3 regions of the Neobacillus sp. S1227 genome follow, and region 2 is predicted to be linked to each of the others. Evidence: riboswitches for the same ligand, from Rfam matches in the RefSeq annotation. Region 2 holds a riboswitch; each other region holds the start of a gene.
The links. A riboswitch is a leader RNA that binds a small molecule or an ion and turns the genes downstream of it on or off. The one in region 2 is predicted to bind lysine.
Positions count from the first base shown of each region.

Region 1 (7,966 bases), 640 kb from region 2:
CCCATGAAATTTGCTGCCTTGTTGAAGGATTCCACTCCTTCTGTTGCAAAGTGGTTGACAATCAGGTGCTGTACAATGAAAACCCCGATTGGGATAACCCCTAGCAACGAGTGCAGCCTCCGATTGAAAAATTCGCGATTCCCCGCCATTGATTTACCCCCTTTTAAATTTTAAAAAATGATGTTAAGTTTTTACTTCCTTCATTAATATAACCTAGCATCACTGTGACAATTATGTGACATGTCCATTTTACTCCCAACATCATAGAGCGTCAAGGAAACGGATACATAAAAAAGCGATGAAAACTAAAATTTTTATAATATATTGATATTATGACAGATATGATTTTCGGCATGCTTCTAATTTGTAAGCGCTTTATTTTTGCTTGTAATTACCAACATCTTACGGGAGAATTTTTTTCCTGCATCGGATACGATAATTATGATAAGAAATAAGAACAAATATTGTAAAATAATAATTTTTTTGCGACTTCTTTACATTATTAGAAAACTGTACTGAAACAGCACTCGATTTGTATATAATAGAATGATAGAAAGAGGGGAAGTAAATGAAAGATAGTGCAGTAATGGACCAAGACCTACAAATGCCGGAACCAAGGACAATCTCTATATTTGGCTATGAATTAATTAGAGAAGTTCTTATACCTGAGCTTTTTGGCAAGGACACTCCTGAAATTCTTTACTGGGCAGGGAAACGTCTTGCCCGAAAATTTCCTTTGGAAAGTTATGAAAGTGTAATTGATTTTTTTGCAAAAGCTTCTTGGGGTGAGTTAGAAATTAAAAAGGAAGCAAAAAATGAGCTGGAATTCGAGCTGGCAAGTCCAATGATTGTATCGCGCGTTAAATCAAAAGCGGAGAACTTCTTTCAACTTGAAGCCGGTTTTCTTGCTCAGCAAATCGAAGTCCTAAAAGGGGCCATCGCTGAAACCTTCGAACACCCAGTCAAAAAATCAAACAAAGTTTGCTTCACCGTAAAATGGGATAAAGACTAAAAGAAAGGGGGCAGGCCCCCTTTTCTTAGTTTTGCCCAAGTTCAAAGGCCTCGTGCAGGGCTTCTACTGCTTTGAGCATATTTTTTTCTTCTACTACAGCCGATACTTTGATCTCTGAGGTGCTGACCATCTTTACAGGAATATTGCTGTTGGCCAGAACCTCAAACATTTTGGCAGCCACACCAGGATTAGAGATCATTCCGGAACCAACAATTGATACCTTTGCCAGTTTATTTTCAGCATCAAGCTGGTCATAGGCAAGTACTTCTTTATTGTTTTCAAGTACATTTAAGGTTGGGATCCAATCATCGGTATGAATAGAAAAGGATAGATTAGCAGCACCCTCTTCTGTTGTGCTTTGAATAATAATATCCACGTTAATATGATTTTTGGCCAATGTTGTAAAAATAGTAGATAAACTTGTTAATGAATTTCTAAGCCCTAAAACAGTAACCCGTGTAATGCCATCCTCAAACGCGACACCGCGTACGACTAAATTTTGTTCCATCGTTGCTTCCTCCTCAATTACAGTTCCTTCAACCTTCTCCATGCTAGAGCGAACCTCCAGCCTTACTTGATAATTTTTTGCAAACTCGACCGCTCTTGGATGAAGAACTCCCGCACCCAGATTGGCCAGTTCAAGCATTTCATCATACGACACAGATAATAATTTCCGAGCGTTCTTGACGTAACGGGGATCTGTTGTAAATACCCCGGTTACATCAGTATAGATATCACATTTATCCGCATTTAGGGCAGCCGCAAGTGCAACAGCAGTTGTATCCGAACCGCCTCGGCCGAGCGTAGTGATTTCCCCTTCTTCTGTAACCCCTTGGAATCCGGCAACAATGACGACTTTTCCTGCCTGAAGCTGTTTTTGAACAACTTCAGTGTTTATTTTCGAAATCCTTGCCTTTCCGTGAACAGGCTCTGTCATAATTCCAGCTTGCCATCCAGTAAAGGAAACAGCCTCTAGCCCCTTTTGGTTTAAGGCCATCGAAAGCAAGGCGATTGTCACCTGCTCACCTGTTGAGAGCAGCATATCCATTTCCCGCTTATTCGGCTGCTCGGATATTTCTTTTGCCATATTTACCAGCTGGTCCGTCGATTTTCCCATCGCCGAAACAACCACCACTACTTGGTTTCCGCGTTCCATTTCCTCCCGCACACATTCTGCGACATTTAGAATTTTTTCAATGCTGCCAACGGAGGTCCCGCCAAACTTCTGTACTATTAAACCCATGTCTTCCCCTTCTCTCAGTCATTCTTGTAAAAAAATAAAAAGCAATGGGAACACATCCCATTGCTTTGAAAACACAAAATTAAGATTTTCGCGTTAGTAGACAATGAAAGATAGCGCTCCAAGACAACGGTCTTGACAATCCGGCATTTTTTCAATGACGAACCAGCGGAGAAAATAATGAGAGTTTCCCTACTTCGGCGAACATTCCCTTTCAAAGCCCATCGTTGAAGCTCATCCTTCTCCAAGCCTTTACTATTGAAGCTCGCACCTCTACCTTCACTTTACTTATAAAAGTGATAGTCTATTAAATTTTTATTCATTATAGCATAGTAATATTAGAGTGACAATTATTGTGATTGAAGTTTTTTTATTAATTCTACTGCCACATGTTGGGGAATTCCAATTCCTCTAAATTCTTCAAGGGTTGCCTCTTTCATTTTCTTAACGGAGCCAAATTCCTTTAATAGCTGTTTTTTGCGTTTTTCGCCAATCCCAGGAATATCGTCAAGTAAGGATTGGAATGCAGTTTTACCCCGTGTCTGCCGGTGGAAGGTAATCGCAAAACGGTGCACTTCATCCTGGATTCGCTGGAGCAAATAAAATTCCTGGCTATTCCGGGCAAGCGGTACAATTTCTAATGGATTCCCATACATAAGCTGTGATGTGCGGTGCTTCTCATCCTTCACCAGTCCAGCGAGAGGAATGTCCAGTCCCAATTCATTTTCTAGCACATCGCGGACAGCTTCCACATGTCCCTTTCCACCGTCAATGATGATCAAGTCAGGCAGCGGAAGCTCTTCCTTTAGAGCTCTCGAGTATCTTCGTCTTGTTACCTCTCTCATTGATTCATAATCATCCGGGCCTTCAACAGACTTTATTTTATATTTCCGGTATTCCCGCTTGTTTGCCTTTCCATCTGTAAAAACAATCATCGCTGAAACAGGGTCTGTTCCTTGAATGTTAGAGTTATCAAAGGCCTCAATTCGGTGTGGCGTATATATGCCAAGCATTTCTCCGAGGTTTTCAACAGCTTTAATTGTTCTTTCCTCATCTTTTTCAATAAGAGAGAACTTTTCATTCAAGGCGATTTTCGCATTTTTAATTGCCATTTTGACAAGGTCCTTTTTCTGACCCCGCTGCGGCTTGATGACTTTTACTTCCAATAACTGCTCAGCCATGTACAAATCCACATCGTCTTGGATGAGAATTTCCTTGGGTTTAAAATGGTTCGTCTTTTGATAAAATTGGCCAAGGAAGGTGAGAATTTCTTCTTCCGGCTCATTATAGATAGGGAACATCGAAACGTCTCGTTCAATCAGCTTCCCTTGGCGCACAAAAAACACTTGAACACACATCCAGCCTTTGTCAACCGCATAGCCGAATACATCACGGTCAGTAAAATCAGTCATCGTGATCTTTTGTTTTTCCATGATCGTTTCAATATGAATAATTTTGTCACGGAACTCCTTTGCTCTTTCAAAATCAAGCTCTTCCGAAGCAGCCTGCATTTTTTCTGTCAAATCCTTTTTTATTTCCTTATAGCCGCCATTTAAAAAGCGGGTAATTTCATCAGTCATTTGTTTATACTGTTCTTCTGAAACCTCATTTACGCAGGGCGCCAGGCACTGACCCAAGTGATAATACAGGCAGACCCGGTCAGGAAGCGTGGAACATTTGCGGAGCGGGTAAATCCGATCAAGCAGTTTCTTTGTTTCGTTTGCTGCCCCTACGTTGGGATATGGACCAAAATACTTACCTTTATCCTTTTTTACTTTTCTTGTAATAATTAGCTTGGGATGTCTTTCCGCAGTCAGCTTAATAAATGGATAGGTCTTATCATCCCTAAGCATGACATTATATTTCGGGTCATATTTTTTTATTAAATTTAATTCAAGCAGAAGTGCCTCAATATTAGATGAGGTGACAATATATTCGAAGTCTTCAATTTCATTGACAAGTCTTAATGTTTTTCCATCATGGGAACCGGTAAAATATGACCGTACTCGGTTCTTTAATACCTTTGCTTTCCCCACATAAATAATCGTGCCCTGACGATCCTTCATCAAGTAGCAGCCGGGCTGATCCGGCAGCAATGTAAGCTTTTGTTTTATCGTCTCATTCATTCCGGCCGCTCCTCTCCGCCTTTTTTAGAATCATTGTCTTTTAAAATTTTAATGCAATCCGTCGATAAAGGAAAGTGGGAGTCTCTAGAAAAAAAGAAAAACCGGAGTTGTCCGGTTTTTTCTTAGTAATAAATAGGATCCAATTCGAGGAATTGTTTGGACCACCTTGTGTTAAAAATGCGATTAAATCAAACACCTTAAATGAACCAATTAGGAGTGTAATAAATAGAAAAGCATTTGTTGGTCCAAGTAATGGCAAGGTGATTTTAAAAAACTGCTGAAGCGAAGATGCTCTATCTATACTTGCTGCTTCATATAATTCCTCCGGAATACTTGATAGGGAAGAAAGATAAATAATAATTTGATAACCAATGCCCGCCCAAATCGAAATGATTATAATTGAAATTAATGAGGTTTTCGGGCTTGCCAGCCACATTGGTGTATTCTCTATCCCCATACTCGCTAAAAATTGATTAATTGGCCCGAGGGATGGATGGAAAAGTGCACTCCATACAGCACCAATAGCAATAATTGAAGATATACAAGGGATAAAAAATGCAATCTTAAAATAACTGGACATATATACTTTTGTATGAATAATGACGGCAAGAACGATTGCAAGGAACATCCCAATCGGAACAGTAAAAATGGTATCAAACCCGGCAAAATGGATAGTTGAAAGTCCACCGACCATATTCCAATCTGAGAAACATAGTACTAGTGAAAAAATAAGCGGAAAAATATAGAGCAATAGAATTCCAATCACTTCTGGTAATAAAAATAGCCAGCCTACTAATCCTTCTTTTCTTCCATTTGTCCAGAACTTTTTTTCCGGAATTGGTTTCGCATTCACAGATACACCTGATTTAACTACTTTATTCTCCATGGCTGATACCTCCTTTTTTATCTTTATTTTCACTATAATAGAAATGTAGTTATGCGGTGATTCACGATTCTGACTATAATGTGCAAAATTTTTACCTACCTATAAAACAATCACATTTATAAAACAGAAATGATTATTTTAATCCAATGCTGAATTGAAATTCCGGAATCCACTGCCTGTTAGTGAAATCGCGCCCCTTAACAAGTACATGTTTTTCAAATACCTGCACATACAATCCCTGGCTTCCGGCCTGATCGATGACATCATCACCGCCCTTTCCGTCGGGTCCCCAAATGTCATAGACAGCCCCGCTATTAACCATATGAAAAGGATGCTCCACATACATGTTTGGAAAGTGTAAATCCCAATGTGAATGTCCGGAAAAAAAGAATACATTTTCCGCGTTTGCTAAAACTTTTACTAATTCTCGAGCCCGAATAACAGCATCCTTATAATAAGGCAAGTCTGTCCCATTTAAGGTGAAGGGGATTGGATGATGCAGAAAAACAAAAATTGGATTTGTGGCTTGCTTTAAATGTTCTAACTTATTTTCCAGCCATTTTAGCTGTTCGTGACTTAACACAGCAGAATCTTTCGTCGGAGATCCGATTGGCCCCCAGCTTTCTGTGCCTAAAAATAGAAAAGGATAGCCATGAATTTCCTTTTCATAATAAACCTTTTCAAGCTGACTAAATGCTAAAAAACGATTAATTGATGGCTCAATACCATCATTATTAAAAAACTCATGATTTCCAATGGTGTAGCACACTTCCTTAGGAAGAGAGTGCTGCTCTATTATTTCTTTGAATTTTCCATAACTTTCTTCTCCTCCATCATTAACCAAATCCCCATTAATGATCAATGCTGATGCATCCGGGTCAATAACATAAAGATCCTCCAAAGCATCTGCAAGTTTTTTATGGGAAAGCTCATTTTTTAATGTTAATTGAATATCACTTAAAACAAAAAAAGTAAATATGGGTTGTTTATCCATAATGTTCTTCCTCCTTCGTCTGTTTTTTTATGCCATCGTTCATTTGCGAAACAATTGATTCTTAACTGACTTTTCTGGGTTTGACACTACATTTACCTTAATCTCCGGATTTTTACAAATTTCCATCGACAACTACATGAAAAACCTTTAAAGCTTTGCTAAAAGTTTTAGGCTCTTTTCGTAAAGTTTGTTGTTTTTGGGAATAACACTGTCCGTTCCTTTCCGCTACAGGCGCTCAGCAAACCCGCGGGGAGGAAGTCGAGCCTCCTCGACGTTCCGTCTGCGGGGTCTCGACCTTTCCTCTATTTCCCGCAGGAGTCAAGCGCCTTTCGCTCCAATCCACTCGGTGTTTTCAATATAGTTAAAAGCAACAATCTCTGAGAAAAGAGCCAGGTTTTATAAAGCCCACAAAAAAACGGACATATATGCTGCTATTGCTAGCAGCATATATGTCCGGATTTATTACTAGTATGGTTCTATTAGATGCTCTTTTCAAGCTTAAATGTGCTTTTGAAGTAAGCCAGCTAAAGCTTCTTTTGGCTGGAAGCCGACAGTTTTGTCAACAACTTCACCGTTTTTCAACACTAGTAAAGTTGGAATGCTCATTACTCCAAAATTAGAAGCTGTCTGCGGATTTTCATCCACGTCAAGTTTCGCAATTTTGACTTTATCTCCCATTTCAGCATCAAGTTCTTCTAAAACTGGCGCAATCATTTTGCAAGGTCCGCACCATGGTGCCCAGAAATCTACAAGAACAAGGCCTGAACCTGTTTCAGCCGCAAAGTTTTGATCTGTTACGTGTGCAATAGCCATTTTTCATTGCCTCCCTAATTAATACTTAAATCTAACGAAAGTATAACATCGTTTGGAAAATCACGCTAATAATCTGTTTCGCAGGTAATTTTCCCTTTTTGCCTAGTAAGTATTCTATGCAAACTCATGATAAAGGCGAGCGGAACATCCCGCTCGCCCTCATCTTTTATTATGAATGAACTTTAAGTTTTTTAAACTCTTCAGTTAAAAGTGGAACAACCTCAAACAAGTCACCAACGATACCGTAGTCTGCCACTTTGAAGATGTTTGCTTCAGGATCTTTGTTAATGGCCACAATAACTTTAGAGTTTGACATACCTGCAAGGTGTTGGATAGCTCCGGAAATACCGCAGGCAATATATAGGTCTGGAGTTACAACCTTACCAGTTTGGCCGATTTGCAGGGAGTAATCGCAATATTCAGCGTCACATGCACCGCGGGAAGCCCCAATTGCTCCGCCTAATACAGCAGCCAATTCTTTTAAAGGTGCAAAGCCTTCTGCACTCTTCACGCCTCGTCCGCCAGAAATAACGACTTTTGCTTCGCTCAGGTCTACACCTTCAGTAGCTTTTCTGACTACCTCTTTAACGATGGCGCGAAGGTCTTTGATTTCTACAGAAAGGGAAGAAACTTCTCCGCTTCTTGATTCATCTTTCTCAAGTGGAGCAATGTTATTTGGACGAACGGTTGCAAAGATTAAACCGTCAGTCACAATTTTCTTTTCGAATGCTTTACCGGAATAGATTGGTCTTGTAAAGACAACGTTACCGCCAGCCACTTCAACAGCTGTAGCATCAGAAATTAGACCTGATGATAGCTTAGCAGCAACTCTTGGGGAAAGGTCTTTTCCAAGTGCTGTATGACCGAAAACAAGGCCTTCAGGCTTTTCTTGGTC
Region 1 is NZ_AP038276.1:4,507,982-4,515,947, forward strand. Features, by position in the region: gene ACZ5AE_RS22660 (succinate dehydrogenase cytochrome b558 subunit) at 1-149, opposite strand, end outside; gene ACZ5AE_RS22665 (YslB family protein) at 569-1,012, shown strand; gene ACZ5AE_RS22670 (aspartate kinase) at 1,038-2,255, opposite strand; lysine riboswitch at 2,359-2,536, opposite strand; gene uvrC (excinuclease ABC subunit UvrC) at 2,603-4,378, opposite strand; gene ACZ5AE_RS22680 (carbohydrate ABC transporter permease) at 4,419-5,264, opposite strand; gene ACZ5AE_RS22685 (metallophosphoesterase family protein) at 5,398-6,258, opposite strand; gene trxA (thioredoxin) at 6,757-7,071, opposite strand; gene ACZ5AE_RS22695 (electron transfer flavoprotein subunit alpha/FixB family protein) at 7,241-7,966, opposite strand, start outside.
Region 1: linked by a shared signal. The riboswitch ahead of ACZ5AE_RS22670 (aspartate kinase) and the one ahead of ACZ5AE_RS19345 (amino acid permease) in region 2 are both predicted to bind lysine.

Region 2 (7,966 bases):
GCATCCTTGGCATTAAATTCTTTGGACCAAAGCGCGAAAGATGCATTTCATGAATCAATGTTAACGATAGGAAAAATAAAAAAAGATCTTCAATATCGTGTTTTAGAACTTGAAAGACTAGAACCGCAATATAGGGGCTCATGATTTGGGGTGAATTGAAGTGAACGGATTTGTGGAAATTATCCTCCGCTCGTTTCTTTTTATTGGTATCTTATTCCTAACAACAAAATTGGTTGGAAAAAAGCAAATATCCCAGCTTACCTTTTTTGAATATGTTTCTGGAATTACTATTGGAAGTATCGCTGGGGAAGCGATCACAGGATTAGAAAAAAACTACCTACACGGGGCTGCGGCCGTTGTTTTATTCGGTATTGTCACGATTTTAGTTGACTATCTATCCTTAAAGAGCAAGTACTTCCGTGATGTAGTCGAAGGAAAAGGGACTGTTCTTATTAAAGATGGAAAAATTTTAGAGGAAAATTTAAAAAAGGAACGATTTACAATCGACGAATTGTCTACCCTGCTGCGAGAAAAAAATATATTTAAAGTGGCCGATGTGGAATTCGCCATATTAGAACCGCGTGGAAAAGTAACCGCCTTATTAAAAAAAGAGAACCAGCCAATAACTCCTAAAGATTTGCAAATGAAAATGGCAAATGAGAAGGAACCAAATACGATAATTATGGATGGCAAAATTATTGAAGAAGGTTTGCGTGCCTCGGGAAAAAGCAGAGCCTGGTTGTTCACAGAATTAGAAAAGCTTGAAGTTACCCTTGACAATGTTTTTCTCGGTCAAATAGATTCTTTTGGGGAGATAACGGTTGATCTTTATGACGATAAAATTCAAGTACCTGCCCCAACTCAGAGGCCGCTTTTAATGGCCAGTCTAAAAAAGGCTCAGGCGGATTTGGAAATTTTTTCACTTTCGACAGAATGTGAAAAGTCTAGAGAAATGTATAAGGAAAATGCAGCTTTAATGCAAGGATTAATAGACAATCTCGATCCATATTTAAATGGATAACGAAAAAGAGGCTGTCTCTCAAGCCTCTTTTTAAATGCTAAGCACTTTCCGTGTTGGCACTGAGCGGAGCCTTTTTATGAGTTACATAGCTGTGGAGAACCATACCACCCATTACAAGCAGCATTCCCAGCCAAGAAACAGCATTTGGCAAAGGGGTATTTAAGAGCCACACTTCCCCAACTAGAGCAAATAAAACTTCCATTGCCTGTGTTGCTTCTACAGCGGCAAGCCTTTGCATATTTCCTCTTACCAAATCAGTCGACTGAAAAAATAGGATGGTAGCTATTACTCCGGATGATATAGCCACTAACCCGGATTGAAATGTTTGCCCTATACTTGGAGGTCCTTCAGTAACTAGGCCATATATTGATAAAATCAGCCAAAAAGGCATGCTTGCCAGAGTCATTCCAAGAACACGCTGGAAAACATCAAGGCGTCCACCGCAAATATCCATCATTTTACGATTTCCTAGCGGGTAAGCAAAGGAAGCGATTATTACAGGCATTACTCCTAATACGATTGTCGTCACTAAAAGGGTATCGGCCTGCTCAAGCTGCATTAAAACGATTCCCAGCAAAATGATTAATGACATTGCCAGACCTTTAAAAGGAATTTTCCCTCTCAATACAATAGGGCCGTTAGTGGTCATGACCTTTTCATAAAAAAGTGGAGCTAAAAGGGAACCTGATATAATGGTTATTTGCCAGGTTGCAGCAATTAGCCAACCTGGGGCATAGGAAGCAGAAAAACAAATCGGTGCATAAAACAAACCAAAGCCAATAAAACTCCATAAAATCCATTTTCCTGGTGCCATTTTTAGCTCTTTCAAGAGCGGCTTCAGATTTTTCCTCACCATTACAATAAGCAATAGAAAAGGAATCATAAAGATATATCTTAATGATGCACTCCAAATCCAGCTGCCGCCTGCAAGGTCCATTGCCCTGTTTAAAATAAATGTAAATGCAAAAAAGAAAGCGGCAAAAATGCCTAAAATGATAGAACGCATTGTTTTCCCCTTTAACTCTTGTCAACGTTGATTTTTTCAATACTCAAGATTATAACAGATTTCTGAATAGTTTGTTAATATTTATTCCCCCTTAAAAACACATATTCTCAAAATGTGTAAAATAAATTTAAAATTGTCATTCAAAAAACGAAACCTCTGTGACTCCTATTCGTACATAAGAATGGCAAATATTATAAGTAGAGAGAGGTTGACACAATGTTTGGAAAAGTGGCTTCAGATTTGTTGGGATTAAGTGATGTAGGGTCGGTAATTAAGCCTTCTGATTATGATAAGGTGGATGCCGATGATTACGTGATGCATGAGGATAATGAAAAGATTTATTTCTTAATTAAATCAAAATCTGATGAGTATTGCTTTACAAACAATGCACTCATTCATCTTGATGGTACTAGTGCGACAAGCAAAAAGCGGATGCTTCATCGGTACAATTATGCCACAAATAAAATATCAGATGTTATGTTGGAAACGGCCGGTACAGTCGACCTGGACGTGGAAATCAAATTCAAAATCGGCTCGCAGCCATTCTCCATCGACGTTCATAAAAAGCATCTTGAGGAAGTTAAAGATTTATACAAGGCCCTTATTAAAATTTCCGAAATTACCCATGAAAATGAAATTTCCCTTCAGTTTGCCAAGCAAAGTCTCGATGTCGCATCCACAACATTAGGGCGCGTCTCAACTCCTGACAGCAACTTGGTTGTTCAATTTAAAATGTTGAATCAAGCAGCATTCCAGTGGCTCGAGGAAAGTAAAAAGCAATATTGTGTCAAAGATTTTGGCTTTGTTTTTGAAAAATATATAAACAATTAAAAATACAAAATAGAGGCAGGCTCATAAAGGAGAATAAACTCCCATTCTAATGAGACAGCCTCTATTTTTCAAAGCATTATTGCGGGCTTGGCCGATGAAACAACCCCATTACTTCTATCGTTTCGGTAATATTGACAAAAGCTGTCGGATCGACCTCAGAAATAAGTGATTTAACCTCATTTAACTCATATCTTGAAATGACAGAGATTAAAATCTTACGGCTGCCATTTGTATACCCTCCAACACCATCCATAATTGTGAGTCCACGGTATAAGTTAGCCACCAAATGATTTCTCATTTCTTCGCCCTTTTCTGTTATGATCATTAAAGTTAATTTGACATGGTCCGTATAAATAGCGTCAACTACTTTTCCTGTAACAAAAATCGAAACCAACGTATTGAGGGCAGCATCCCAATTGAATAAAAAACCGCTAATCACAATGACAACCGCGTTCATTCCGGAAAGGAGCACCCCGATTGGAAAGTCTTTCTTCCGGGAAACAATCATTCCGATGATATCAAATCCTCCCGTTGAACTTGAGCATCGAAATACGATTCCAACCCCCAGACCGGTCAAAGCTCCGCCAAATATTGATGAGAGGATGGTATCCTTTGCGACTGGAAATACCGGTACTAAATAAAGTCCTAAGGAAATAACAAAAACTGAAAAGATTGAATTAAAGATAAATCTTTTTCCCAGCATTCTATAGCCAATAATTAAAAGGGGAAGGTTCAACAAAAGATTAGCCAAGCCTGTGTTTATGGGGGTAATCATTCCTATTATCATCGAAATTCCGCTCATCCCGCTACTTAAAACCTCGTGAGGGATGAGGAAAAGATTGAATGCACCTACGATTATAAAAGAGCCAATAATAATTCCAACCATCTGCATGAATATTTCTCCTGTCTTTCCACTATTTTTAAAAAAAATGATAACGATTCATTGCCAGGATGTAAATTAATTAATATATTTAAAAAACAATTAATTATCTGGAAATAGCATCAGGGATTAATTTGAATAATTATAAAAGCATATTACATTAATATTCACCTACAAAAACTACTTAATCCCTAGTCTCCAAAATATAATATTGACAAATTTATTAAAATGGATATACTCTAGTAATATATCATTCTTAATATTAAATCCTCATCAAAACCGATGAGGTAGAGGTCGCGGTTTTTATCAGTAAAATGGACGAGACGCAGAGATGTTTTTGACTCCGTTTGAAAGGAAAAGCTGCCGAAGTGTGTTTTTCTCTCTGGAGGAACATGCTGGGGCTGTCTCCGAACAGGAACAGAACTGTCACGTTTGGCCTTACCAGCTTTACGTGTTGAGCTATCTTTCGGAAGGTATGATGCGGGGTATATACAAATGCCGTCGAATCTGCTTCGAGGGCATTTTTTATTCCAAACTCCTTCCTAATAAAAAAATTTAAAAGGAGTCATAAACATGCAAACAGCGCAGGTAAGAAAAGACGAAATATATACAAGTCCCAAGAGTCCGAAAAATGATAAAAATGAATTAAGACGGAGCTTAAAGTCCCGCCATCTTACGATGATTTCTCTCGGCGGAACCATCGGGACCGGATTATTTCTTGCCAGTGGCGGAGCTATCCATAGTGCGGGACCTGGCGGAGCAATACTTTCCTATCTTGTTATTGGTATTATGGTGTATTTCTTAATGCAAAGTTTAGCTGAAATGGGTGCATACATGCCAGTTGCAGGAAGCTTTAGTACCTATGCTACGAAATTCGTGGATCCATCCCTTGGCTTTGCCCTAGGCTGGAACTATTGGTACAACTGGGCCATTACGATTGCAGCAGAACTTTCTGCAGTAACAATGATTATGAAATTCTGGTTCCCAGATTCTCCTTCACTATTATGGAGCAGCATCTTTTTAGTTATCATGTTCTTGTTAAATTATCTTTCTGTTAAGGGATTTGGCGAGGCGGAATATTGGTTCTCATTAATTAAAGTTGTAACCGTTGTGATCTTTATCATTGCTGGTACGTTAATGATTTTTGGAATTATGGGCAATGAAGCAATCGGCTTTAAAAACTTTACAGCCGGAGATGCACCATTCCATGGCGGATTCATGGCCATGCTTGGAATCTTTATGGCAGCTGGATTCTCTTTCCAAGGAACTGAACTGTTAGGTGTTGCAGCGGGTGAAACAGATAACCCTGAAAAATCCATCCCACGAGCAGTAAAACAAGTTTTTTGGCGAATTCTTTTATTCTATGTTTTAGCTATTCTTGTTATTGGTCTTATTATTCCTTATACAAACGAAAATCTTGCTAACGGTGATGTCTCTGTAAGTCCATTTACCCTTGTTTTCCAAAAAGCAGGAATCGCATTTGCTGCTTCTGTAATGAACGCAGTCATCTTAACAGCTGTTTTATCAGCAGGTAATTCAGGAATGTATGCATCAACTCGTATGCTATGGGATTTGGCACGCGAAGGGAAAGCACCAAAATTTCTTGGTAAATTGAACAAAAATGGTGTGCCAGTTAATGCACTAATTGTAACAGCATTAGTCGGAACACTTGCTTTTCTGGCATCCCTCTTTGGTGATGGTACAGTTTATGTCTGGCTTTTAAATGCTTCCGGTATGTCAGGCTTTATCGCATGGCTCGGAATTGCTATTTGTCATTATCGCTTCCGCAGAGCTTATGTTGCTCAAGGCAAAGATCTAAATTTATTGCCATATAAATCAAAGTTGTTTCCATTTGGCCCAATCTTTGCTTTTGTCGTTTGCGGTATTGTCGTGATTGGGCAAAACTATTCAGCATTTATTGGCGATCATATTGATTGGAACGGTGTATTAGTATCCTATATTGGTCTGCCATTATTCCTTATCCTTTGGTTAGGGTATAAATTTACAAAGAAAACAAAGGTTATTCCTTTGGAGAAGTGTGATTTAAATAATTAAATGTAAAAATGGCTCCAGCTGGAGCCATTTTTTTATAATATAATGGTAACTTCTGTTCCATCTTTTAATTTCGTTTCCACTAGCACTAAACCCTTATGCCTTGTCATCCCGTTCAGCAAAGGCTTTAAATCGCTTTTATTTATTTGTGGAAGGACGAATTTTCCCCCGCCTTTTTCAATCGATTTATTGATAAAGCCAATAAATCGTCTTGACGTGATTACAGAACTTAGAAGATTTAAGACAACATATGGAACAGGTAAATTGAAATTTCTTTCTTTTATCTTTAAGCCTACTTTTAACATATTTATTCAATCACCACAAACACTTTATCGCCATTTGCTGAAGTAACATCCACAATTTGGCCGTCTAGTTCGTTTTCAATCGCTTCTATCAACAAATCTACATTGATATCTTTCACATACTTTTCCGCTTGTGGAATTCTTTCGGCAATGCTGGTGCCCACCTTCAACACTGCTTTTACAAGATTAATGGGAAGATTGACATTCACATTGTCACCTTCATGGGAATTAACGCGGATTTTTAGCATTTTGCTGCCATATGATGAAGCTTCTTTCTTAAGTTCAACAATTGGCTCCTTCCCTTGAAGGACATTAATCAGTTCAGTCGCTTTTTCTTTATCAAGCTTTCCTTCTTCGACCAACGTTAACACTCTAGAGATTTCATCTTTCATTTACATATCCCCCTCTTTTAATAAGGCAATAGCCTCTTCGGCAGTGATTTCCCCTTTTTCCAGCATGGATACGACCTTTTTCTTATCTACCTCCGACTTCCGGTTTGCTGAGTAGCCCATTGCTGAAATGATGTCGTCTAATTTCCCTCTAACTGTTGGATAAGAAATCCCCAGTTCCTTTTCAACTTCTTTAATACTTCCGCGGCACTTCAGGAAAATTTCAATAAAATGAAGCTGTTCCTGTCCGAGTGAAGCAAGCTTTGATAATTCGAATTCATTTTCCACCGTCGTGTGGCAATGTTTACACTGCAGTTTGGTAATGTTTAATTGTTTGCTGCATACAGGACAATTAGTGATTAACGGGTAAGCCATTTTATCCTCCTTTCCTTTATTAACCATATCATACATTATTTTTATAATAATTTAAAGTATAAATTAATATTTTAAATTTAATTTATATAAAAAATTAAATTTGTTAAAACTAATATTAAATTTTTTGAATAAATCACCAAAAAAACACCTCCTGAACAACCAAACAATTTTGTAAATATGTGGTATACTCAATTAGATAACAAAAGGAGTGTTAATTTGAAAAACACCAATAATCGATACCAAAATGGACAAATGGTGACCATTAAAACAACCGGGGAGACGGTTACGATTTTAAAGTGGCAATATATAAAAAATATGAAGCGATATTCCTATATCGTCAAAGAACAGCCGAGTTTATTTTATTTTGAGGAAGAATTAGAAGAATTTTAGATACAGACAAAAAGAGAAGACCAACAACTCGGTTGGTCTTCTCTTTTTGTTAATTAGTTTAAAAATCTGCATTTCCTGGTGTTCTTGGGAATGGAATCACATCTCTGATATTGGTTATTCCGGTTAGGTACATGATCAGGCGTTCGAAGCCAAGGCCATAGCCGGAATGCTTGGTGCCGCCGTATTTTCTTAATTCCAGGTACCACCAATAGTCTTCTTCGTTCATGCCAAGTTCTTTGATTTTCGCAGCCAGAACCTCTTCACGTTCTTCACGCTGGCTGCCGCCAATCAATTCCCCGATCCCCGGTACAAGAAGGTCGGTCGCTGCCACTGTTTTGTCGTCCTCATTTAGGCGCATATAAAAGGCTTTGATTTCTTTTGGATAGTCAGTGACAAACACCGGCTTTTGGTATACCTTTTCGCATAAATAACGCTCATGCTCAGTTTGCAGGTCGAGCCCCCATTCAACTGGATAAGCAAAATTCTCACCAGATTTTTTCAAAAGTTCAATAGCCTCTGTATACGTAACACGGCCAAAGTCAGCTGTATATGCATTGTTCAAACGGTCTAATAAACCTTTTTCAACAAAGCTGTTAAAGAAGTTCATTTCTTCAGGAGCGTGCTCTAACACATAGCCAATAACATATTTGACCATCTCTTCAGCAAGGTCCATAATATCTGGCAGTTCAGCAAACGCTACTTCCGGTTCAATCATCCAGA
Region 2 is NZ_AP038276.1:3,872,032-3,879,997, forward strand. Features, by position in the region: gene ACZ5AE_RS19320 (DUF1657 domain-containing protein) at 1-144, shown strand, start outside; gene ACZ5AE_RS19325 (DUF421 domain-containing protein) at 161-1,021, shown strand; gene ACZ5AE_RS19330 (DMT family transporter) at 1,059-2,027, opposite strand; gene ACZ5AE_RS19335 (PH domain-containing protein) at 2,244-2,858, shown strand; gene ACZ5AE_RS19340 (YitT family protein) at 2,935-3,750, opposite strand; lysine riboswitch at 4,019-4,208, shown strand; gene ACZ5AE_RS19345 (amino acid permease) at 4,312-5,793, shown strand; gene ACZ5AE_RS19350 (hypothetical protein) at 5,826-6,095, opposite strand; gene ACZ5AE_RS19355 (SHOCT-like domain-containing protein) at 6,098-6,484, opposite strand; gene ACZ5AE_RS19360 (DUF2089 family protein) at 6,485-6,856, opposite strand; gene ACZ5AE_RS19365 (hypothetical protein) at 7,073-7,246, shown strand; gene asnS (asparagine--tRNA ligase) at 7,305-7,966, opposite strand, start outside.

Region 3 (7,966 bases), 120 kb from region 2:
ATATCACTGGGATAATGAACACCCAAATAGATACGACTGATCCCTATCATCAAAATCATGATGGTACTAAAAATAATCAACAGAGCGCGGCCTGTTCCGGTAGCAATATGTCTCCATAGCAGGAAGGCAAGTATCCCATATACAGAAAATGCATTCATCGCATGTCCGCTCGGAAAACTATAGCCTCCGATTTCTATCAATCGATGAAATTCGGGCCGTGCTCGGTGAAAAATTGATTTTAAAATGGAATTGATAATCGGCGTTCCCGCAATCACGGCAATGAATAAAATCAGTTCCAGCCGATGGTGCAGCACCTTATAGAGAAAGAAGATAATAAGAAGGGTGAGAATCACCACTATTTTTGTCGACCCGATGAAGGTGAAAAATTTCATAATGGCTGTTAAGTCAGGTGACTCAAGACTCTGGACTAAACTTATTAAGGTGTTATCAAATCGGACAATCTTATGAACCTCGATAAGCGTGGCCATCAAAGCAAAGGCCGCAAGGGAGATGACGCTTATGATGAATGCGCATGTTAGCTGAAACTTCAAGTTCATTACTGGTAACCTCACAGATAAAATTTCCTTTATTTTACCCTATTTCTTTTTATATCAAAAATGTTTCAGACAAAATAGACAACACACAAAAAGTGCCCCAAAAGGGACACTTCTTTTCTTCTTTATTCCTCCGCCACTTTCACCAGCTGTTTACCGATGTTATCCCCGCGGAATAAACCTAGAAACGCGTCTACAGTGTTTTCAAAGCCTTCGACAATCGTTTCGCGGTATTTGATTTTTCCTTCTCTTACCCACTGGGATAGCTGTGTTAAGCCCTCCTTGTTGTGCTGGGCATAGTCAGAAACGATGAAGCCCTTCATCAAGGAACTGGTTGTCAACAGCTGACCTGCAACCCTTGGACCGACAGGCGGTTTATCCGCATTATAATGGGAGATTTGTCCACAAACGGCAGTCCTAGACTGGAAGTTAATTAAGGACATCACCGCATCGCTTACAGGACCGCCAACATTATCGAAGTAGACATCGACACCGTTAGGGCAGGCTTCCTTCAATGCTTTGCGAAGGTTCTCGGCTGTTTTATAGTTAATTGCCGCGTCAAAACCTAGTTCCTCGGTTAAATAATCGCATTTATCGTCTCCGCCGGCAATACCAACGACTCGGCAGCCTTTCAATTTAGCGATTTGACCGACAACTGTTCCAACAGCTCCAGAAGCTCCGGAAACGACGACCGTTTCCCCTTCCTTCGGCTCCCCTATGTACAACAATCCAAAATAAGCAGTTAATCCCGGCATCCCAAGTACATGAAGCGCCGTTGTCACAGGTGCCAGTTCCGGATTCAGTCTGCGCAGGCCGCTTCCGTCCGAAACGTTATACTCAGCCCATTCCATGAGGCCATCTACATATTGCCCCGCTTCAAACCGAGAATTTTTTGACTCGACTACTTTTCCAACGACCCCGCCTTTAAATGGCTGACCTACTTCGTATGGCTTGGCATAAGATTTGGCATCCGACATCCGGCCTCTCATATAAGGGTCAACAGACAAATATAGTGACCGAATCAGCACTTCACCATCCTGAAGTTTAGGAACATTCTCCTCAATAAATTCAAAATTCCTTTCATCTGGCATTCCTACTGGCCGGCTAGCCAGTAAAATTTTTCTGTTCAAAAGGTTTGTCATCTAACCACTCCCTGTTTTATCTACTCCAAGAAGCAATTCTAGGTGCTTGATTATAATGTTCTACTTTTACGGCTAATCTCCTGCCAGAACACAAAATTACTTTAAACGAATGGTCATAAATTAAAACCCCGGAAGAATCCGAGGTTTTTATAATGGATTTAATAACCCTTCTTTGTATCTACTCTATTGTTAAGAGGTTTGTTTTCTTCCAAGTTTCTGAGTGTATCCAAAAAACAAGCTGCCCCTTCATCAGGTGTCGTTACCGCTGAAATATGGGGGGTAATCAATACAGAAGGATGGTTCCATAACGGATGATTCTCCGGTAGCGGCTCCTCTGTAAACACATCCAGGACAGCATAACGGATTTGACCATCTTCCAATGCCTGCAGCAGTGCTTCTTCATCTAATGATGCTCCCCGCCCTACATTAATAAAGCCGGCATTTGTTACTTTTTGAAAAACTCTACTATTAAAAAAGCCACCCGTTTGTTCCGTCAGCGGCATCGTGTTGATGATCACATCCATTTCCCCTAAGAGGTTAAAATGAGATTCCACAGTCATAACCTCATTAAAATACTCTTTTTCTTTTCCACTTTGGGAGACGCCGTAAACCTCCACTCCAAATCCAGACAAAAGCTTGGCGACAGCCAGTCCAATTTCACCGGTTCCATAGACCATCACTTTGAGTTCATTTAATAGCGTTGGAGTCCTTTGCTGCCATTTTTTCTGCAGCTGTAATTCCCGGAACTCCTCGTGAAATTGTAAGTCTTTCAATATGTAACTTAAACAATACTCTCCGATTCTTTGACCAAACGAACAAACTGTCCTTGTCAAAAGTACACTATCGTCCCAGGTCTTTTTATATAAAAAACGGTCAACTCCCGCACCGAGCGAGTGCACCCATTTTAAATGACTGTAATCGTAATCGGATTTGAGGTTAAAAGATACAAGTGCATCCGCCCATTTCAAATTCTCCTGTGTGACTTCATCCTCCGGGATATAACGGAAATTCTTTTGGACGCACGCATTTTGGATGTATGCCCGAAGCTCTTGATACATCGGGCTGACAATTAAAATATTTTCGATTTTCACCATAATTCACCTCTTCAGCATTACCTCCATTTTAAGGATAATTGGGAAAAAACTCAAAAAAGAAGAACAGAGCAGTTAATTCCTGCTCTCCTCCCCATACTATAAAACTATCAATAAATATACGCTTTTAGTATTTTTTATAAAAAGCCCTTGAACAAATAGGAATATTCTGTTATATTAATCTTAATTATATACTTCTTACTTCATACCTTATGAAGTGAGGATAGAGGCGCAAAGACCATCAGTAAACCATCCGAGGGTAATGGGACCCAGTGACGGTGGTAGAAAGGGGAATTTGCCGAAGCTTCTTTAGAGCCTCATTGTTCTAGAAGCTGGTTCTGTTATTGAATAAATACAGAATTGTCATATAGGAAACTATATGGAGGGCTATCTCACGCAGGGGAACTTGTAAAATTAATGTTTCTGATGCAGCTGTAGGGCCTTTCCCACAGCTGCTTTTTGCGTTTGGCCTTACCTCTTTTTAAAAATAATTTTAAAAGGGTGAAATTTATGTACTTTGGCCAAGTTTTAACAGCAATGGTAACTCCGTTTGATCAGCATGGCGAAATTGATTTTAATGCGACGAAAGATCTAGTAAATTACTTATTAGCAAATGGTACTGATGGTTTAGTAGTTTGCGGAACAACTGGTGAGTCCCCTACCTTATCAACTGAGGAAAAAGTGGCATTATTTAAATTTGTAGTTGAAGTTGTGGACGGAAGAGTTCCCGTTATTGCAGGCACTGGCTCAAACAACACAAGAGCCTCAATCAGTCTAACAAAGTTGGCAGAAGAAGTCGGTGTAGACGGCATCATGCTCGTTGCGCCATACTATAATAAACCATCTCAGGAAGGTATGTATCAGCATTTTAAAGCGATAGCTGAATCTACTTCTCTTCCGGTTATGCTTTATAATATTCCTGGCCGCAGTGTCGTCAATATATCTGCCGAAACGGTCATCCGTCTTTCTCAGATTCCTAATATCGTAGCGGTGAAGGAAGCCAGCGGCCACTTAGATGACATGGCCGAAATTATTAAACTAACTGCTGATGACTTTTCCTTATACAGCGGTGATGATGGAATTACTTTGCCGGTGCTTTCAATTGGCGGCGTTGGTGTAATTTCTGTTGCATCTCATATTATCGGGAATGAAATGCAGGATATGGTGTCACGCTTTAAAAAGGGCGACTTTGCGGGCGCTGCTTCAGCACACCGTGAATTACTGCCAATAATGAAAGCTTTATTTGCAGCACCAAGCCCTGCACCTGTAAAAGCAGCTCTTAATATGAAAGGGGTCAATGTCGGCGGCCTGCGTTTACCATTGATTCCGTTAAATGAAGAGGAGACTAAAACACTTCGAAATGTACTATTGCAAAATAGTGCAGTGGAAGTTTTGTAGAATGATATAAAAGTGAGATTGGGATGAAGGACAAATTCAGGCAGAATTCGGCTGGATTTGTCCTTCATTTTTTTGTTGAAGGACAAAATAATGTTGTCACGTTTTATAATGTCCTTCATACCTTCTATGAAGACCACAACCTTCCGTTTCCTGTTTCAAAATGTCCTTCATTACCTCCTCGTATCTGCTAATCTTTTTTCCAAAATATCCTCACTGCAATAAAATTTCTTTTATAAATTCAGAAAAGTGTTTACAAAATCCCTTTTAAACTCTATAATTCACATATAATTACTCGGAATTTGTCACAAAAGAAGGAGGCCCCCAACATGAGCATAGGAATTGCATTAATGGGATTATTAGTTGGGTTATTAGTAGGTTTAACTGGGGTTGGAGGGGCTGCATTGTTAACCCCGGTACTCATCATGGTCGGAATTCAACCTTCCATAGCAGTGGGTACGGATCTTGTTTACAACTCCATTACCAAACTGTTTGGAGTCATTCAGCATTGGCGACAGAAAACAATTAACTTTAAACTCATGAAGTATCTTGCTATCGGAAGTGTTCCAAGTGCAACAGGAGCCATTCTCATCCTCCAGGCTTTTGAAAAATATTTCCACAACCAAGAACAAATTATCAAGCATGGACTTGGCTATGTCCTTATTCTAGTGGCCACAGCCATTTTAATTAAGACATTTTTTGATAATAAAATCAGGCCGAACCGCTGGCAATTAAGACCTATTGAAGAAAAACGAACATTAACTATATTAATCGGGGCCGGTTTTGGCTTTATTGTCGGCCTGACTTCAATCGGGTCAGGATCATTATTTGCCCTTGCCATGCTATATCTCTACCGTCTGAAAGGATCTGAGCTGGTTGGCACCGATATAGCCCATGCCTTTTTGTTAGTGACTGTTGCCGGACTCCTCCACGCGAATGCCGGAAGTGTCAATTATATGCTTGTAGCGAACCTGCTAATCGGGTCGATCCCGGGCGTTCTAGTAGGGAGCACCTTATCCTCAAAAGTACCGACAAAGCCCCTTCGTACGGTTATTTCAGCGGTCATCATTTTTAGCGCGTTAAAACTTATAGGATTATAAAAAAAGAGCTTAAACGTTTAAGCTCTTTTTTGCTAAAATTCAGATTCTAACTTTAGATGGCTATCAAACTGAACCTTTTTATATTCTGTTATAAAGGCAGGAAATGTGATTGTAATGGTCGTTCCTACATTTAAGATACTCTCAATATCAAGCTTCCCGTTCATCGTCTGAATTGTTTTCACCGCGACCATAGAGCCTAATCCTGTACCCTTTGTTTTACTGCTGTAGTATGGCTCTCCGAAGCGGTTTATCTGCTCCTTACTCATACCTACACCGTTATCAATAATTTTAATGGTGACCTTATTTTTTTCTAGCGCTGAAACTATTTGGAGCTCCCCGCCGGATGGCATTGCTTCGATAGCATTTTTTATTAAATTTAAAAAGCATTGGTGGAAATAATTCTTATTCCCTTGAACGATTCCTTGACCAAGGTTATCTGTAATAATTACGGAACTCATTTTTGCTAACGGATTCACGATATCAATGACATTGCGGATCTCTTTCTCGATTAGAAGCGGTTCCACTTTTTCTATTGCTGGTTTTGCAAAGGCCAAGTAATCAGTAATAATTGACTCGGCATTATGAAGTTCTCTTTCAATATGTTCAATATAGCGTTTCTTCTCGTCCAGCGATAGATTAGGAGACTTCAGCAGCTCCATAAACCCTTTTACAACGGTTAAAGGATTTCGGACTTCGTGCGAAATACTTGCCGCCAGTTGACTGACAACCTCCATTTTTTCAAGCTTAACAATTTTTGATCGGATATACATTGCATCAGACAATAATTCAATGATATATACCATAAAAAACATAAGAATAGGAGGCAGAATGATAAAATAAAAAATGTATGCTTCTGTCACAACGAATATATCAGACATCCATAAGGCGGCATAAGTCGTTGAAATCTCAAGGACAATCGTCAGTATGACGGAACTGATCAATTTAATTTTTCGATTAAACCTATTAAATCTTCCGGAAAATAGAGCTGTCGCCACAAATATAATAATATATACAACTAATGTAATATCATTCATACCGTAAATGGCAAAACGAAATGTTAACATCATCACCAAAAGTACGGCCCCGACTGGCCATCCACCATAAAGTGTTCCAATAAATACTGGAATTTGCCTTAAATCATGTACACAATACTGGTCAATGTATATCGGGAATTTCATACAAAGAATGATCGGTAAAGTCATGCAGGCTGTCAGAAGGGTTTTCCGATACTGTTTAAATTTTTTGACGTTATCAATTAACACAAAAAACATTAACAGACTGACAATTATATAAAACACATTATCTAATACATTGTGATTAATATAAACAAAATCCATTACAGGCAGCCCCTTCAAGTTATGTGTATTTCCAAGTTTAAAATAAGAGAAACACAGCCTATTTATTATAGCATTTATCTTACTTGTAATTAAAGGAAAATTTCGCCTGAAACGTTTATTCATAAAATTTTCAATGAATATTTTTTCATAAATTTTTGCATTATATGAATGGCTAAATTGCCAAATTTACGAATGTACATATGAAAGGAGAACCCATGACAAATCGTAATAACAATCGTAATCAGCCGCATACAGGCAGTAATGATGCTGAGTTTGGCTCCGAATCAACGTTAAGTAAAAAGGCTCGTAAGAAAGCTGCAAGGCAAAACAAAAAAAATCAATAAGAAAAAAGGATAACTCTTCTCCGAGGGTTATCCTTTTAACATTCAATACTATTTAGTTACGATGATCGGCCCATTTTTCGTCAGAATCAACGTATGCTCTATTTGAGCGACAAAGCTTTTTTCCGTAATGTAGGTCCAACCGTCGCCTTTTTCATAAACTTCTTCCTCATGAGTAGAAATAAATGGTTCAAAGGCAATGACCATTCCCTCTTTCAAGAGCTCATCATCCCATGGCTCATGGTAATTATAGATATGGTCTGGGCGTTCGTGAATTCTCCGCCCGATCCCATGTCCAGTCAGATTTTTAATGACGGTGAAACCATGTTGCTTCGCGGTTTGATAAACAGCTTTGCCAATCCCGCTCTTTTTTGAACCTGGCTTTGCTTTTTTCAAACCTGCATCAAAGGCCGCCTGTGCCGTTTCACAGATTTTTGTCAGCACTTCGTCTCCTTTGCCAACTACAAAGGAAATGCCCGTATCAGCGAAATAACCATTCTTTGAGGCCGACACATCAATATTAACAAGGTCCCCTTCCTTAATTACCCGATTGCCCGGTATTCCGTGGGCTACCTCCTCATTTACACTGATACATGTATAACCAGGAAAATCGTATTCCCCTTTTGGAGCGGAAATGGCTCCTTCCTTTTCAAAAAGTTCACCAGCGATATCATCTAGCTCCTTCGTGGTAATACCAGGCTTTGTCCGTTCTACCAATTCATCACGAATGGCCCCGACAATCCTGCCAATTTCCTTAATTCCATTGATATCTTCTTCTGTTTTAACTATCATGCCATTCCCCTACTTATGTTAGTTTTGTTTGTCAAAAGACTTATAAGTTCTATTGTAGTCTTTCCTTTTCGAAAAAAACAAGTGAAAAACAGGTACTATGATTTCTATAATACCTGTTTCCCTGAAATTATTCAGCCGTAACTTGGTTCAAAAACGTTAACGCTTTGGCAAATGAATCACGTGCATAGCCGGCACTATATGTCGGATTTGTATC
Region 3 is NZ_AP038276.1:3,754,979-3,762,944, forward strand. Features, by position in the region: gene ACZ5AE_RS18720 (phosphatase PAP2 family protein) at 1-557, opposite strand, end outside; gene ACZ5AE_RS18725 (NADP-dependent oxidoreductase) at 680-1,696, opposite strand; gene ACZ5AE_RS18730 (D-2-hydroxyacid dehydrogenase) at 1,855-2,790, opposite strand; lysine riboswitch at 3,004-3,185, shown strand; gene dapA (4-hydroxy-tetrahydrodipicolinate synthase) at 3,298-4,185, shown strand; gene ACZ5AE_RS18740 (sulfite exporter TauE/SafE family protein) at 4,512-5,282, shown strand; gene ACZ5AE_RS18745 (ATP-binding protein) at 5,315-6,619, opposite strand; gene ACZ5AE_RS18750 (hypothetical protein) at 6,835-6,963, shown strand; gene map (type I methionyl aminopeptidase) at 7,012-7,752, opposite strand; gene ACZ5AE_RS18760 (dienelactone hydrolase family protein) at 7,880-7,966, opposite strand, start outside.
Region 3: linked by a shared signal. The riboswitch ahead of dapA (4-hydroxy-tetrahydrodipicolinate synthase) and the one ahead of ACZ5AE_RS19345 (amino acid permease) in region 2 are both predicted to bind lysine.